3 regions of the Pseudomonas sp. HS6 genome follow, and region 2 is predicted to be linked to each of the others. Evidence: predicted binding sites of a transcription regulator. Region 2 holds the regulator's gene; each other region holds the start of a gene.
The links. The regulator FliA, encoded in region 2, starts transcription of late flagellar genes. The targets are predictions, from matches to a motif close to CTAAAGTTTNNNNNNNNNNNGCCGNTAA.
Positions count from the first base shown of each region.

Region 1: a site for FliA is predicted at 2,654-2,681, ahead of JJN09_RS29325 (methyl-accepting chemotaxis protein). Genes of this name have one in related genera too.
Region 3: a site for FliA is predicted at 1,963-1,990, ahead of JJN09_RS09950 (methyl-accepting chemotaxis protein). Genes of this name have one in related genera too.

Region 1 covers NZ_CP067412.1:6,490,074-6,494,271, forward strand. The annotation lists gene JJN09_RS29315 (amino acid adenylation domain-containing protein) at 1-107, shown strand, start outside; gene JJN09_RS29320 (SRPBCC family protein) at 131-598, shown strand; gene JJN09_RS29325 (methyl-accepting chemotaxis protein) at 658-2,538, opposite strand; gene JJN09_RS29330 (sigma-70 family RNA polymerase sigma factor) at 2,850-3,350, shown strand; gene JJN09_RS29335 (FecR domain-containing protein) at 3,350-4,198, shown strand, end outside.
Region 2 covers NZ_CP067412.1:5,410,479-5,414,676, forward strand. The annotation lists gene flhF (flagellar biosynthesis protein FlhF) at 1-550, shown strand, start outside; gene fleN (flagellar synthesis regulator FleN) at 664-1,494, shown strand; gene fliA (RNA polymerase sigma factor FliA) at 1,491-2,231, shown strand; gene JJN09_RS24540 (chemotaxis response regulator CheY) at 2,399-2,770, shown strand; gene JJN09_RS24545 (protein phosphatase CheZ) at 2,788-3,576, shown strand; gene JJN09_RS24550 (chemotaxis protein CheA) at 3,631-4,198, shown strand, end outside.
Region 3 covers NZ_CP067412.1:2,163,908-2,168,105, forward strand. The annotation lists gene JJN09_RS09950 (methyl-accepting chemotaxis protein) at 239-1,921, opposite strand; gene JJN09_RS09955 (Na+/H+ antiporter family protein) at 2,044-3,363, opposite strand; gene JJN09_RS09960 (methyl-accepting chemotaxis protein) at 3,678-4,198, shown strand, end outside.

The DNA of each region.
Region 1 (4,198 bases), 1.1 Mb from region 2:
CCAACGCCCAGGCCGGTGTGCAGCAGATGGGCGCGCACTATCCGGAAAAATCCCCGGCGCTACTGCGTCGCGGCTGCGACTACCTGAAAGAAATCAACTTCATCTGACTCATCAACCAAGGAGCAACACCATGAGCAATCTTCAACCCGACACCCTGATCAAAAACCCTCACGGCTGCCACGTCGTGTCTTCGGTGGAAGTGCCGGTGGATGCCAAACAAGTGTGGGCGGTGGTCGGCAAATTCGACGGTTTCGACCGTTTCATTCCGGCGTTGTCGCACATCGAGATGACCGGTGAAGGCGTGTCTTCGCTGCGCAAGAAATTCTTCAAGGATGGCAACGTGGTGGTCGAGCAACTCAACTCCCGGGACGACCAGGCGCTGAGCATGACCTGGACCACGATCTATAACACCCTGGGCGTGGCCAACCTTTGGGCGGCGATGAATGTGGAATCGCTGGGCGCGGGCAAGTCGCGGGCAACCTGGACGATCATCGCCGAGCCGGCCAGCGGCGGCCCCGAGGCGCTGCCGGGGTTCAAGGATTTCGTGCAGGGGTTTGCCGATGATGCGATGGGCAATGTGCTGAAGCTGTTTGTGTAAGGCATGAAAAAGCCCGCTGCGGATCACTCCGCAGCGGGCTGTTTTTTGACCGCAAGCGATCAGATCTTGAAGCTGTCGACCAGTTGTTTCAAACGGTTGGCCTGCTGCGACAACGCATCGCAATCCTTCAGCGTTTCATTGAGGTTGGCCACGCTTTGCTGGTTCAGCAGGTTGATCTGGTTGACGTCGACGTTGAGGGTTTCCACCACCGCAGTCTGCTCTTCGGTAGCGGCTGCCACCGACTGGTTCATGCCGTCGATTTCGCCGATACGCTGGGTCACGCTGACCAGACGCAGACCGGCCTGGTTCGCCACTTCAACGCTCTCTTCGCTGGACGCCTGACTGGCGTTCATGGTGGTCACCGCTTCGCGGGAGCCGACCTGCAGCGAGGTGATCATCTTGTGGATCTCTTCCGCCGATTCCTGGGTGCGGTGAGCGAGGTTGCGCACCTCGTCCGCCACCACCGCAAAACCGCGTCCGGCTTCACCGGCACGGGCCGCCTCGATGGCCGCGTTGAGCGCCAGCAGGTTCGTCTGCTGGGAGATGCCTTTGATCACGTCGAGAATGTGGCCGATGTTGTCGGTGCTCGCATTCAGGGTTTCGATCTGGGTGCACGACAGGCTGATCTTCTGCGACAGCTCGGTCATCGCCTGAATCGTCTGCTCGACCACCTGACGACCGTCATCGGCCTGCTCGCTCGCGCCGCTGGCGTGTTGCGAAGCATCGGCGGCGTTGCGGGCGATTTCCTGGGTGGCGGCGCCCAACTCGTTGATCGCGGCAGCGACGCTATTGGTGCGCGCACTTTGCTCGTCGGAACCGATGATCGAGGCGTTGGACGATGCCATGACCCGTTGCGATAGGTCGTGTACGTGTCGAGTCGCGGAGGACACTTCGGAAATGGATGCGTGAATCCGCTCGACGAACTGGTTGAACGAACTGCCCAGCTCGCCGAACTCGTCTTTGCTTTCCACTACCAGACGGCGAGTCAGGTCACCTTCACCCTGAGCGATGTCCTGCATCGCGCGGCCCATGGTGATCAGAGGACGCATCAGCACGGTGATCAACAGGCTCAGGAACACCGCAATCGCACCCACTGCGACGAACATTGCGATCAGTGCCGAGGTACGGAACTGGCTGAGTGCGGCGTAAGCCTTGTCGCGATCGATCGACAGACCGATGTACCACTCGGCATTCGGCAGACCGCTGACCGGGGTGAACGACAGGATGCGTTCCTGACCGTTGAGCACCACGTTCTGGTTGCCCTTCTGGATACGCACATCGGCGTTCGGGTAGATGTCCTTGAGGTTCTTCATCACCTGGTCTTTGTCCGGGCTGACGATCACCTGACCGTCACCGCTGACCAGGAACGCGTGACCCAGGCCACCGAAGTCCACCGAGTTGATGATCTTCACCAGGGTTTCCAGGCTCAGGTCACCGCCCACTACACCGAGCAGCTCGCCGTTCTTTTTCACCGGCATGGCGATGGTCACTACCAGACCGCCGACAGCGGCCATATATGGCGGGGTCAGCATGGTCTGGTCAGCGGCCACGGCCTGCTTGTACCAAGGGCGCTGACGCGGGTCGTAGCCATCCGGCATCTTCGCGTCCGGACGCTGGGTGAACACACCGTTGGCTTGGCCGACGTAGGTGAACTGGAAGTTCGAGGTGAAGGCCGGTTGATCGACCAGCCCCGGGAAATCGGCGTTCTTGCCCTGATGAGCGACGTTCTGCGCGAGGTTTTCCAGCACCAGGATCCGCCCGCTCATCCAGTTCTGCACACTGCTGGCGGTCAGGTCGCCGGCCTGCTGGACGGAGGACTGTAGGTTCTGGCGAATGGTGTTTCGCTGCAGATAGTCGTTGTACAAAGTGAACAGCGCGAACGCCAGGACCACGACGCCCGAGGCGGCCAACAGGATTTTATGGCTGAACTTGAGATTCATTTCATGGGACTTCTTATGCCAAAAGTGGGGATGCGTTCCGGATGCAACATTCCATGTACAGCGCAGGCAGCGTTCTGATGGCCGCTCTACTTTGGTGCACGCATGTCTCACCAGTCTGTCGGCACGTTTCGGAGAAAACTTAGCGCTTTGTAGGAAATGGACGGCATTTCTGCCAGATTCCCGCCGAACGGCGTGCCAGAGCGTTTACCTGTGATTTTTTGATGTCTGTTTCGTTGCGCCGGTTGCAAATTCTGTAACCCTTGATGACAATGCGACTAATTATCATTTGTGACGTTCGGGCTGTCGCGTTCATGTCATCACCTGAGTTTGCAGTACAGGCGCTTTACAGTCGTCATCACGGCTGGCTCAACGGCTGGTTGCGCGCGCGGCTGGGCAATGCGGCCGATGCGGCGGATCTGGCCCAGGACACTTTCGTTCGCCTGCTGCAACGCACCGAGCGTCTGGAACTCAAGGCACCTCGCGCGTTTCTGCGCACCATCGCTCGCGGCCTGGTCATCGACCATTGGCGACGCGAGGAAATCGAACGCGCCTACCTGGAAACCATCGCCCACTTGCCCGAAGCCGAGACACCCAGTGCCGAATCCCGCGCACTGGTGATCGAGCTGCTGGAAAGCATTGCCCGCATGCTTGAAGGACTGAAGCCAAAAGTACGTCAGGCGTTTCTGCTGGCACAGTGCGAAGGTTTGACCCACCAGCAGATTGCCGAACAGATGGGCCTGTCGTTGCGCTCGGTGGAACGCTACGTCGCCGATGCGCTGTATCACTGTTACGTGCTGCGGTACGAAAGCTGATGCCGGTGGATAACGTGTCACTCGCCCGTAGCGCCGAGCCACCGCAACAAGTGGTCAAACAGGCGATCCACTGGCTGCTGCGCCTGCGCAATAACCACGGCAATCCGCGCCTGAACCACCAATGCGAGCAGTGGCGCGCCGAACACCACGATCACGAACTGGCCTGGCAACGGGTGCAGTCGTTGCAAAGTGAGCTGACCCGAAATCTGCGCGCCGTTCCGGGTGCGCAAGTGGCATTCAACACACTGGAAAACAGTGCGCAGGGCCTGGGTCGCCGTCAGGCGTTGAAGCTGCTGTCCGGCGCGTTGTTGATGGGCTCCGCCGCGTGGCTGGCCAGAGACACGTCTGCCTGGCAGCAGTGGAGCGCCGATTACGCGACCGCCACCGGCGAGCGCCGCGGATTCCAGTTACCCGATGGCACGCGGATCGAACTGAACACAGCCAGCGCCGTGGACCTCGATTACACGGCGCAACAGCGGCTGATCAAACTGACGCGGGGCGAGATCATCGTGACCTGCGGTGTTGCAGATGAAAGTTCGTCAAATGACAGACCGCTTCGAGTGCAAAGTCGTCATGGCACCTATGAGCCGTTCAACGCGCGGTTCATCCTGCGTCAGGAAGGCGATTGCACACGTCTGAGCGTCACCAATGGCCGGGTCGCAATTCATTCGCCACGGGCGAGCGATGGCACTTCCACCGAGGTGCTTGCCGGCCAGAGTTATCTGATCGACCACCAACAGGCGCGTCCCGCTCCGCCGCTGGACATGGATGCCGGCGCCTGGGTCGACGGGCTTATCGTGACGCGCAACATGCGCCTGGGCGATTTCCTCAATGAGGTTGGCCGCTAT
Region 2 (4,198 bases):
GGACAGTTTCCGCATCGGTGCTCAGGAACAGTTGAAAACCCTGGGCCGGATCCTCAATGTGTCGGTGACCCACGTCGATCCGGGCCAGTCCCTGGTGCAGGCGCTGGATCCACTGCTGCGCAAACGCGTGGTGCTGATCGATACCGCCGGCCTGCAGGCCAGCGATCCGGCATTGCGCATGCAGCTGGAAAGCCTGGCCAGTCGTGGCGTTCGGTCGAAAAATTATCTGGTACTGGCAACCACCAGCCAGAAACAGGTTCTAACCGCCGCTTATCACAGTTACAAGCGTTGCGGGCTCGCCGGGTGCATCCTGACTAAACTGGATGAGACGGCCAGCCTTGGCGAAGTGCTGAGCCTGGCGATCAGTCATGAACTGCCGGTCGCCTACCTGACCGACGGCCCACGGATTCCGGATGATCTGCATCTGCCGCGCCGTCATCAATTGGTCAGCCGCGCCGTCAGCGTGCAAATGCAGGAAGAACCCAGCGAAGAAGCCATGGCTGACATGTTCGCTGATATCTACCACAGTCCGACCAAGCAGGTTGGCTGAGGTAATGAACAGTTTTTGTACCTACATCGATGGTCTGCCATGCATTGTTCCGGTTGTGAACGCGCAGCCAGTAATGTGGCCTCCGTCTATGCAAGACAAGGTAAAGAAATAACATGGGCAGCATGCATCCCGTACAGGTGATCGCGGTGACCGGCGGCAAAGGTGGCGTCGGCAAGACTAACGTGTCAGTGAACTTGTCCCTGGCGCTGGCAGAGCTTGGCCGTCGGGTCATGCTGCTGGACGCCGACCTGGGTCTGGCGAACGTCGACGTTCTGCTGGGCCTCACGCCCAAACGTACCCTGGCCGATGTGATCGAGGGCCGCTGCGAGCTGCGCGACGTGCTGTTGCAAGGCCCCGGCGGGATCCGCATCGTGCCGGCCGCTTCCGGCACCCAGAGCATGGTTCACCTGAGCCCGGCCCAGCATGCCGGTCTGATTCAGGCGTTCAGCGACATCGGCGACAATCTCGACGTACTGGTGATCGACACCGCTGCGGGGATTGGTGACTCGGTAGTCAGTTTCGTTCGCGCGGCGCAAGAAGTGTTGCTGGTGGTCTGCGACGAGCCGACCTCGATCACCGACGCCTACGCACTGATCAAACTGCTGAACCGCGATTACGGCATGAACCGCTTCCGTGTCCTGGCCAACATGGCCCAGAGCCCGCAGGAAGGTCGCAATCTGTTCGCCAAGTTGACCAAGGTCACGGATCGCTTCCTCGACGTCGCCCTACAATACGTCGGCGCGGTGCCTTACGACGAAAGCGTGCGCAAGGCGGTGCAGAAGCAGCGTGCGGTCTATGAAGCCTTCCCGCGTTCCAAGTGCGCACTGGCGTTCAAGGCGATCGCACAGAAGGTCGACACCTGGCCGCTGCCCGCCAACCCGCGCGGCCACCTCGAATTTTTCGTCGAGCGCCTCGTGCAGCAAACGGCAGGACCTGTGCTATGACCGCCAGCGGTATGAATTTCTACAAGAAGTCGGCACGTGACGCGCAGTACGAGCTGATCGAGCGTTACGCGCCACTGGTCAAACGCATCGCCTATCACTTGCTGGCGCGATTGCCGGCCAGTGTGCAGGTCGAAGACCTGATTCAGGCCGGAATGATCGGCCTGCTCGAAGTCTCGACCAAATACGACGCCAGCAAGGGCGCCAGTTTCGAAACGTACGCGGGCATCCGGATCCGCGGCGCCATGCTCGATGAAGTACGCAAGGGGGACTGGGCACCGCGCTCGGTTCACCGCAACACCCGTATGGTCAGCGACGCGATTCGCTCGATTGAAGCTAAAACCGGCCGTGACGCTAAAGATCACGAGGTTGCGGCCGAACTCCAATTGAGTCTCGACGATTACTACGGGATTTTGAACGACACCCTGGGCAGCCGACTGTTCAGTTTCGACGACCTGCTGCAGGACGGCGAACACGAAGGGCTGCACGAGGATGGCGCCAGTGCTCATCTTGAGCCGTCGCGCGATCTGGAAGATGAGCGCTTCCAGGCTGCGTTGGCGGACGCGATTGCCAATTTGCCGGAGCGTGAGCGACTGGTGTTGGCGCTGTACTACGACGAAGAGCTGAACCTCAAGGAAATCGGTGAAGTCCTTGGCGTCAGTGAATCGCGGGTCAGCCAGTTACACAGCCAGTGCGCGGCCCGCTTGCGGGGGCGTTTGGGGGAGTGGCGAGCGCGCTGAAGGCAGTGTGGGGACGCTGCGAACGAGGCTGGTGCGGTGGTGAACGGCACCGGTCTTGCTCTGTTGTGCTCCAGACAGTCATCGAGTGCTTTGCCGGATTGATTGAAATGGCGCGTCCAGGTGCTGGGCGCGTTTAAGACTGCTTGGAGGTCGAATTGAACAAAGACATGAAAATCCTCATCGTTGATGACTTCTCAACGATGCGGCGGATCATCAAGAACCTGTTGCGTGACCTCGGGTTCACCAACACCGTTGAAGCCGACGATGGCACCACTGCCATTCCGGTACTCAACAGCGGCAGCATCGACTTTCTGGTGACCGACTGGAACATGCCTGGCATGACCGGTATCGACCTGCTGCGCCATGTGCGCGCCGATGAAAAACTCAAGCACCTGCCAGTGCTGATGGTGACTGCTGAAGCCAAGCGCGAGCAGATCATCGAAGCGGCCCAGGCCGGCGTTAACGGCTACGTGGTCAAACCTTTCACGGCTCAGGCGCTGAAAGAAAAAATCGAGAAGATTTTCGAACGCATCGGCTGATGACGCGCGGGGGAGCTATGGAGCATAACGAATCTTCACAGGGCGACTTCGAGTCGACTCTGAAAAAACACGCGGTCGAACTGGTCGAAAGCCTTGAAAAAGGCAGGTTCGGCGACGCTGTGCAACTGATCCATGAGCTCAATCAGACCCGTGACCGTGGCCTGTACCAGGAAGTGGGCAAGCTCACGCGCGAACTGCACAGTGCAATCGTCAACTTCCAGATCGACCCGCATATGCCGCAGGCCGAGGAAGTGTCGCAGATCACTGATGCGACCGAGCGTCTGGGCTATGTGGTCAAGCTGACCGAGGCGGCGGCCAACCGCACCATGGACCTGGTGGAAAGCGCCACGCCGGTGGTCAATGGCCTGGCTGACGAAGCCCAGGCATTGAGTGCCGACTGGGGACGCTTCATGCGCCGTGAAGTCGGGGCTGAAGAGTTCCGCGAGCTGGCGCGTCGGGTCGACGGTTTTCTGACACGCAGCAGCACGGACAACCGCGCAGTGTCGAGCAACCTCAACGACATTCTGCTGGCCCAGGATTACCAGGACCTCACCGGTCAAGTGATCAAGCGCGTGACCCAACTGGTCACCGAAGTCGAAAGCAATCTGCTCAAACTCGTGCTCATGGCCAGTCAGGTGGACCGCTTTGCGGGCATCGAACATGACCGTGCGGCGATGCTCGCTGAAAAAGATCCACAAAAACATCTCTCGCAGGGTGAAGGTCCGCAGATTCATGCCGATAAACGAGAAGACGTTGTGTCCGGTCAGGACGATGTGGACGATTTGTTATCCAGCCTTGGATTCTAGAGTTTTGGAATTATAGGTTTTTTGGGTTTTTAGACCTGTAGGAGCACCCCATTAATGAGCTTCGGCGCCGATGAAGAGATCCTTCAGGATTTCCTGGTTGAGGCCGGCGAGATTCTTGAGCAACTGTCCGAACAACTGGTCGAGCTGGAAAGCCGCCCGGATGACGCAGATCTGCTCAACGCAATTTTTCGCGGTTTCCACACTGTAAAAGGGGGCGCCGGCTTCCTTCAGCTCAATGAGCTGGTGGAGTGCTGTCACATCGCCGAGAACGTGTTCGACATCCTGCGCAAGGGTGAGCGTCGCGTAGATGCAGAACTGATGGACGTGGTGCTCGAAGCGCTGGACGCGGTGAACAGCATGTTCACTGAAGTCCGCGATCGCAGCCCGATCACTGCCGCAACCCCGGAACTGCTGGCCGCTCTGGCGCGTCTGGCCGAACCGCAATCGGCGGATGAAGCCCCGGCTTCACCCGTTGCCGAGATGATCGAAGAGCTGGTCGTCGAAGGCGATTCGGGCGACATCACCGATAACGAATTTGAACAGTTGCTGGACTCGCTGAACGCCGTCAAGGCCGAAGCCGAAGCCCCGGCGGCTGCCGCTGCGCCTGCTTCAACCGAAGCGG
Region 3 (4,198 bases), 3.2 Mb from region 2:
AAAGCCAGCCCTCACCCTAACCCTCCCGAAACGTCTGACCGCCCGGAGGGAGAGGGAACTGACCGAGGTGTCTTACGCTATACGCCGACCTGAACGACCGAGTCGATTATGGATTCAACACCGATCGTTCACGTCGGCGTACCTCTCCAATATCCCCCAATCGGTCCCCTCTCCCTCCGGGCGGTCCGACGTTTCGGGAGGGCTAGGGTGAGGGCCCGCTTGAGGATTCACACAAATATCAAATACGGAACTGCCCAACCAGCTTACCCAACCGCTGCCCCAGATCCGCCAGACTCCGCGAAGTCTGCGCCCCCAACTGTGTCTCATCCGCCACGTTATCCACCGCCACCGCGATCTGATGCACACTGCGGTTGATCTCTTCGGCCACGGCCGTCTGCTCTTCAGCGGCACTGGCAATCTGCGCATTCATCGAGTTGATGGTTGCGATCAGATTTGCCATGGCATCCAGCGACGCCCCCGCCTGATTGGCCTGAGCCGACGTCCCATCACCCGCCTCGCTGGAACGGCGCATCGCTTCAACCGCCGACTGCGTACCCGCCTGCAGGCGATCAATCATCCCCTGGATTTCCTGAGTGCTGATCTGTGTGCGCGAAGCCAGCGCCCGCACTTCATCCGCCACCACTGCAAACCCGCGCCCGGCCTCGCCGGCCCGTGCCGCTTCAATCGCGGCGTTGAGTGCAAGCAAGTTGGTCTGTTCGGCAATCGAACGAATCACCCCGAGCACGCCGACAATCGACGACACGTCCTGTTGCAGGCTATCGAGGGACACGCCGCTGCTGCGGATGTCGTCCACCAGCGCATGAATCTGCTTGATGCTGCCGGCCACCACGCGCTTGGCGGTCTGGCCTTCTTCGTCGGTTTGCTGCGCGGCAACGGCGGCGCTCTGTGCGCTCTTGGCGACTTCTTGCGCGGCGGCGGACATTTCGTTGATCGCCGTGGCGACCTGATCGGTCTCGTGGCGCTGACGCTCCATGGCCTGGTCGGAACGCTGGGCCTGATCCGACACTTGGGTCACCAAGCCAGTCAGTTGCGAAGTCATCTCGGTGATCTGCCGCACCAGGCCGTGGATCTTGTCGACAAAGCGGTTGAACGAGCCGGCCAGTTCACCGAGTTCGTCCTGGCTGGTGATGGTCAGGCGCCGGGTCAGGTCGCCCTCGCCTGCCGCGATGTCATCGAGGTTGGCTTTCATCAGGGTCAGCGGCCGCAGAATGGTATTGGCCAGCAGCAGCCCCGCCACCGCGATCACCAGCAACACGATCACCGCCACGCCGACGATGCTCAGCACCACGCCTTCCATACGATCCTGCACCTGGGCCTGAACCAGCGCCACTTGCGCTTCGATGCCGTCGAGGTTGACCGACGTACCGAACGCCATGTCCCACTTCGGCAGGTATTCGGTGTAACCGAGTTTCGGCACCAGCACCTGCGCGTTACCCGGCAGCGGCGAGCTGTATTGCAGGTAGTGAGTGCCGTCCTTCGCCACTTTTACCAGGTCGCGGTTGACGTAGACGCCGTTCGGGTCGCGATTGTCCTTGAAGCTTTTGCCCACGCCTTCGGGGTCGGTGGATTTGAACAGGCGCACGGTCTCGGAGTCGTAGCCGAAGAAGTAGCCGTCCTTGCCGTACTTGATGCTCGACAACAGTTTGATCACCTGCGCCCGCGCCTCGGCGTCACCGGGGGCGGCGGCGTCGTACAGCGGTTTGATAGTGGTCATGGCCACGGCGACATAACTGGCCAGGGTGGCCTTGGCGTCACCGAGCAGGCGTTCGCGGGTCTGTTCGACTTCCTTGTGCGCCTGTTCCTGGAGAATGAACAGGGTGGTCAGGCTGATCACCAGCGCAAAGAGCAAGACCGGGAGGACGGCAAGGGACAGGACTTTAGCCTTGAGACTCAGGCGCATGGGTGCTCACTCTTTTGGTTTTATTGGCGTGGTTAAAGGCGTTAACGGCACGCGAAAGCAAAAGTTGAGCTGAGGTCTAACCAGATCGTTACCACGGAGCAGTAACGATCCGGCTCGGTAGGTTACAAGACCATTGCGGCCACCCAGCCAGCCGCCAGCAACGGCAGGTTGTAGTGCAGGAAGGTCGGCACCACGGTGTCCCAGATGTGGTGATGCTGGCCATCGATGTTCAGGCCGGAGGTCGGGCCGAGGGTCGAGTCCGAGGCTGGCGAGCCGGTGTCGCCAAGAGCCCCGGCAGTGCCGACGATGCAGACGATCGCCATCGGGCTGAAGCCGAGCTGTACGCACAGCGGTACGAAAATTGCCGCCAGAATCGGCACCGTGGAGAACGACGAACCGATACCGATGGTCACCATCAGCCCCACCAGCAGCATCAGCAGCGCACCAATCGCCTGGCTGTGATCGATCTGCGCCGCTGCGCTTTCAACCAGCGTGCGCACCTCGCCGGTAGCCTTCAGCACTTCGGCAAAGCCCGAGGCGGCGATCATGATGAAGCCGATCATCGCCATCATCTTCATGCCTTCGGTGAACAGCCCGTCAGTCTCGCGCCACTTGACGATGCCCGACGCCGAGAAGATCAGGAAGCCGGCCAGCGCCCCGATAATCATCGAATCCAGCAGCAACTGAATAATGAACGCTGCGGCGATGGCCAGACCGGCGATACCGATCGTCATCGGGTTATAGGCGACGCTGACCTGCTCCACTTGCTCGATCTTTTCCAGGTCGTAGACACGCTTCTTGCGATAGCTGAAGAACACCGCCATCAACAGACCGAACACCATGCCAGCCGCCGGGATGGCCATGGCGTGCATGACGTTGACCTGGCTGATGTCCACGCCAGCCTTGCTGACGTTGGCCAGCAGGATCTGGTTAAGGAAGATGTTGCCGAAGCCGACCGGAAACACCATGTACGGCGTGATCAGGCCGAAGGTCATGACGCAGGCGATCAGCCGGCGATCCAGTTGCAGCTTGGTCAGTACATAGAGAAGCGGCGGCACCAGCAACGGAATGAACGCGATGTGGATCGGCAGGATGTTCTGCGAAGCAATCGCCACCACCCACAACAGACCGATCAGCAGCCATTTGACGCTGCCGCCCCCGGTCGCATGCTGACGGTCGACCATCGCCAGAGCCTTGTCGGCCAGCGCATGGGCCAGGCCGGACTTGGCAATCGCCACCGCGAAAGCACCGAGCAACGCGTAGGACAACGCCACCGTCGCACCGCCGCCCAGACCACTGTTGAACGCCTTGAGCGTGGCGTCGATGCCCAGGCCGCCGGTCAGGCCACCGACCAGTGCACCGACGATCAACGCGATCACCACATGCACACGGGACAGGCTGAGGATCAGCATGACGCCGACCGCAGCAATCACTGCATTCATTTCACTACCTCAAAAACACGACGGTAAAGCCATTCACCGCCAGACAGGATGAGTCCGTCCGGCAAGCCACGAGGGTCGCCAGCGGATTTGCATAGAGGGTCTTATTAGAAGGGCGCGCACTGTGCCGCAGAGCGGGCGCAGTGTCAAAGCGACCGGTCGCGACACTGTGTAACTTTCCATGATCAAACTGCTGAAGATGGCATATCCGCCACAACGTGCGTCAATTCGCCATATTGCATTTGCACCATAAAGAAAGTCGAAACGCGGCCGTTACAGTGCAAAGTCTCAGATATTTATCGAATAAGGACGTCTCCATGTCGCTCAGACAACTTTCCATCCAATGGAAAATCACCCTGCTCGCCGGCCTCTGCCTGGCCGGTATCGTGACCCTGTTGGTGGGTCTTTCGCTGTATCGCATGGAGCACAGTTCTGAACTGGTCAAAGCCTCCAGCATGGAGATGCTCACCGAATCGGCCCAGGCTCGCATCGAATCCCAAGGCGAAGTTCAAGCGGCGGGCATTCGCCAGCAGTTCATGGACGCCTATCAATATGGCCATGGTTTTTCGCGTCAGGTGCTGTTCCTGCGCGAGCAGGCCGAGAAACGTTTCCTCGATGCCTTTGACCTGCGCGAAGACATGACCCGTCAGGTGAAATCCGCGTTGCAAGCCAACCCGGAGTTGCTCGGTCTGTCGCTGGTGTTCGAAGCCAACGCGCTGGATGGCAAGGACGAACTGTTCGCCGGCCAGGCCGAACTGGGCAGCAACGACAAGGGCCGCTTCGCCCTGTACTGGTCGCAGCCGACCCCGGGTAAAGTCACTTCGATGGCACTGCCGGA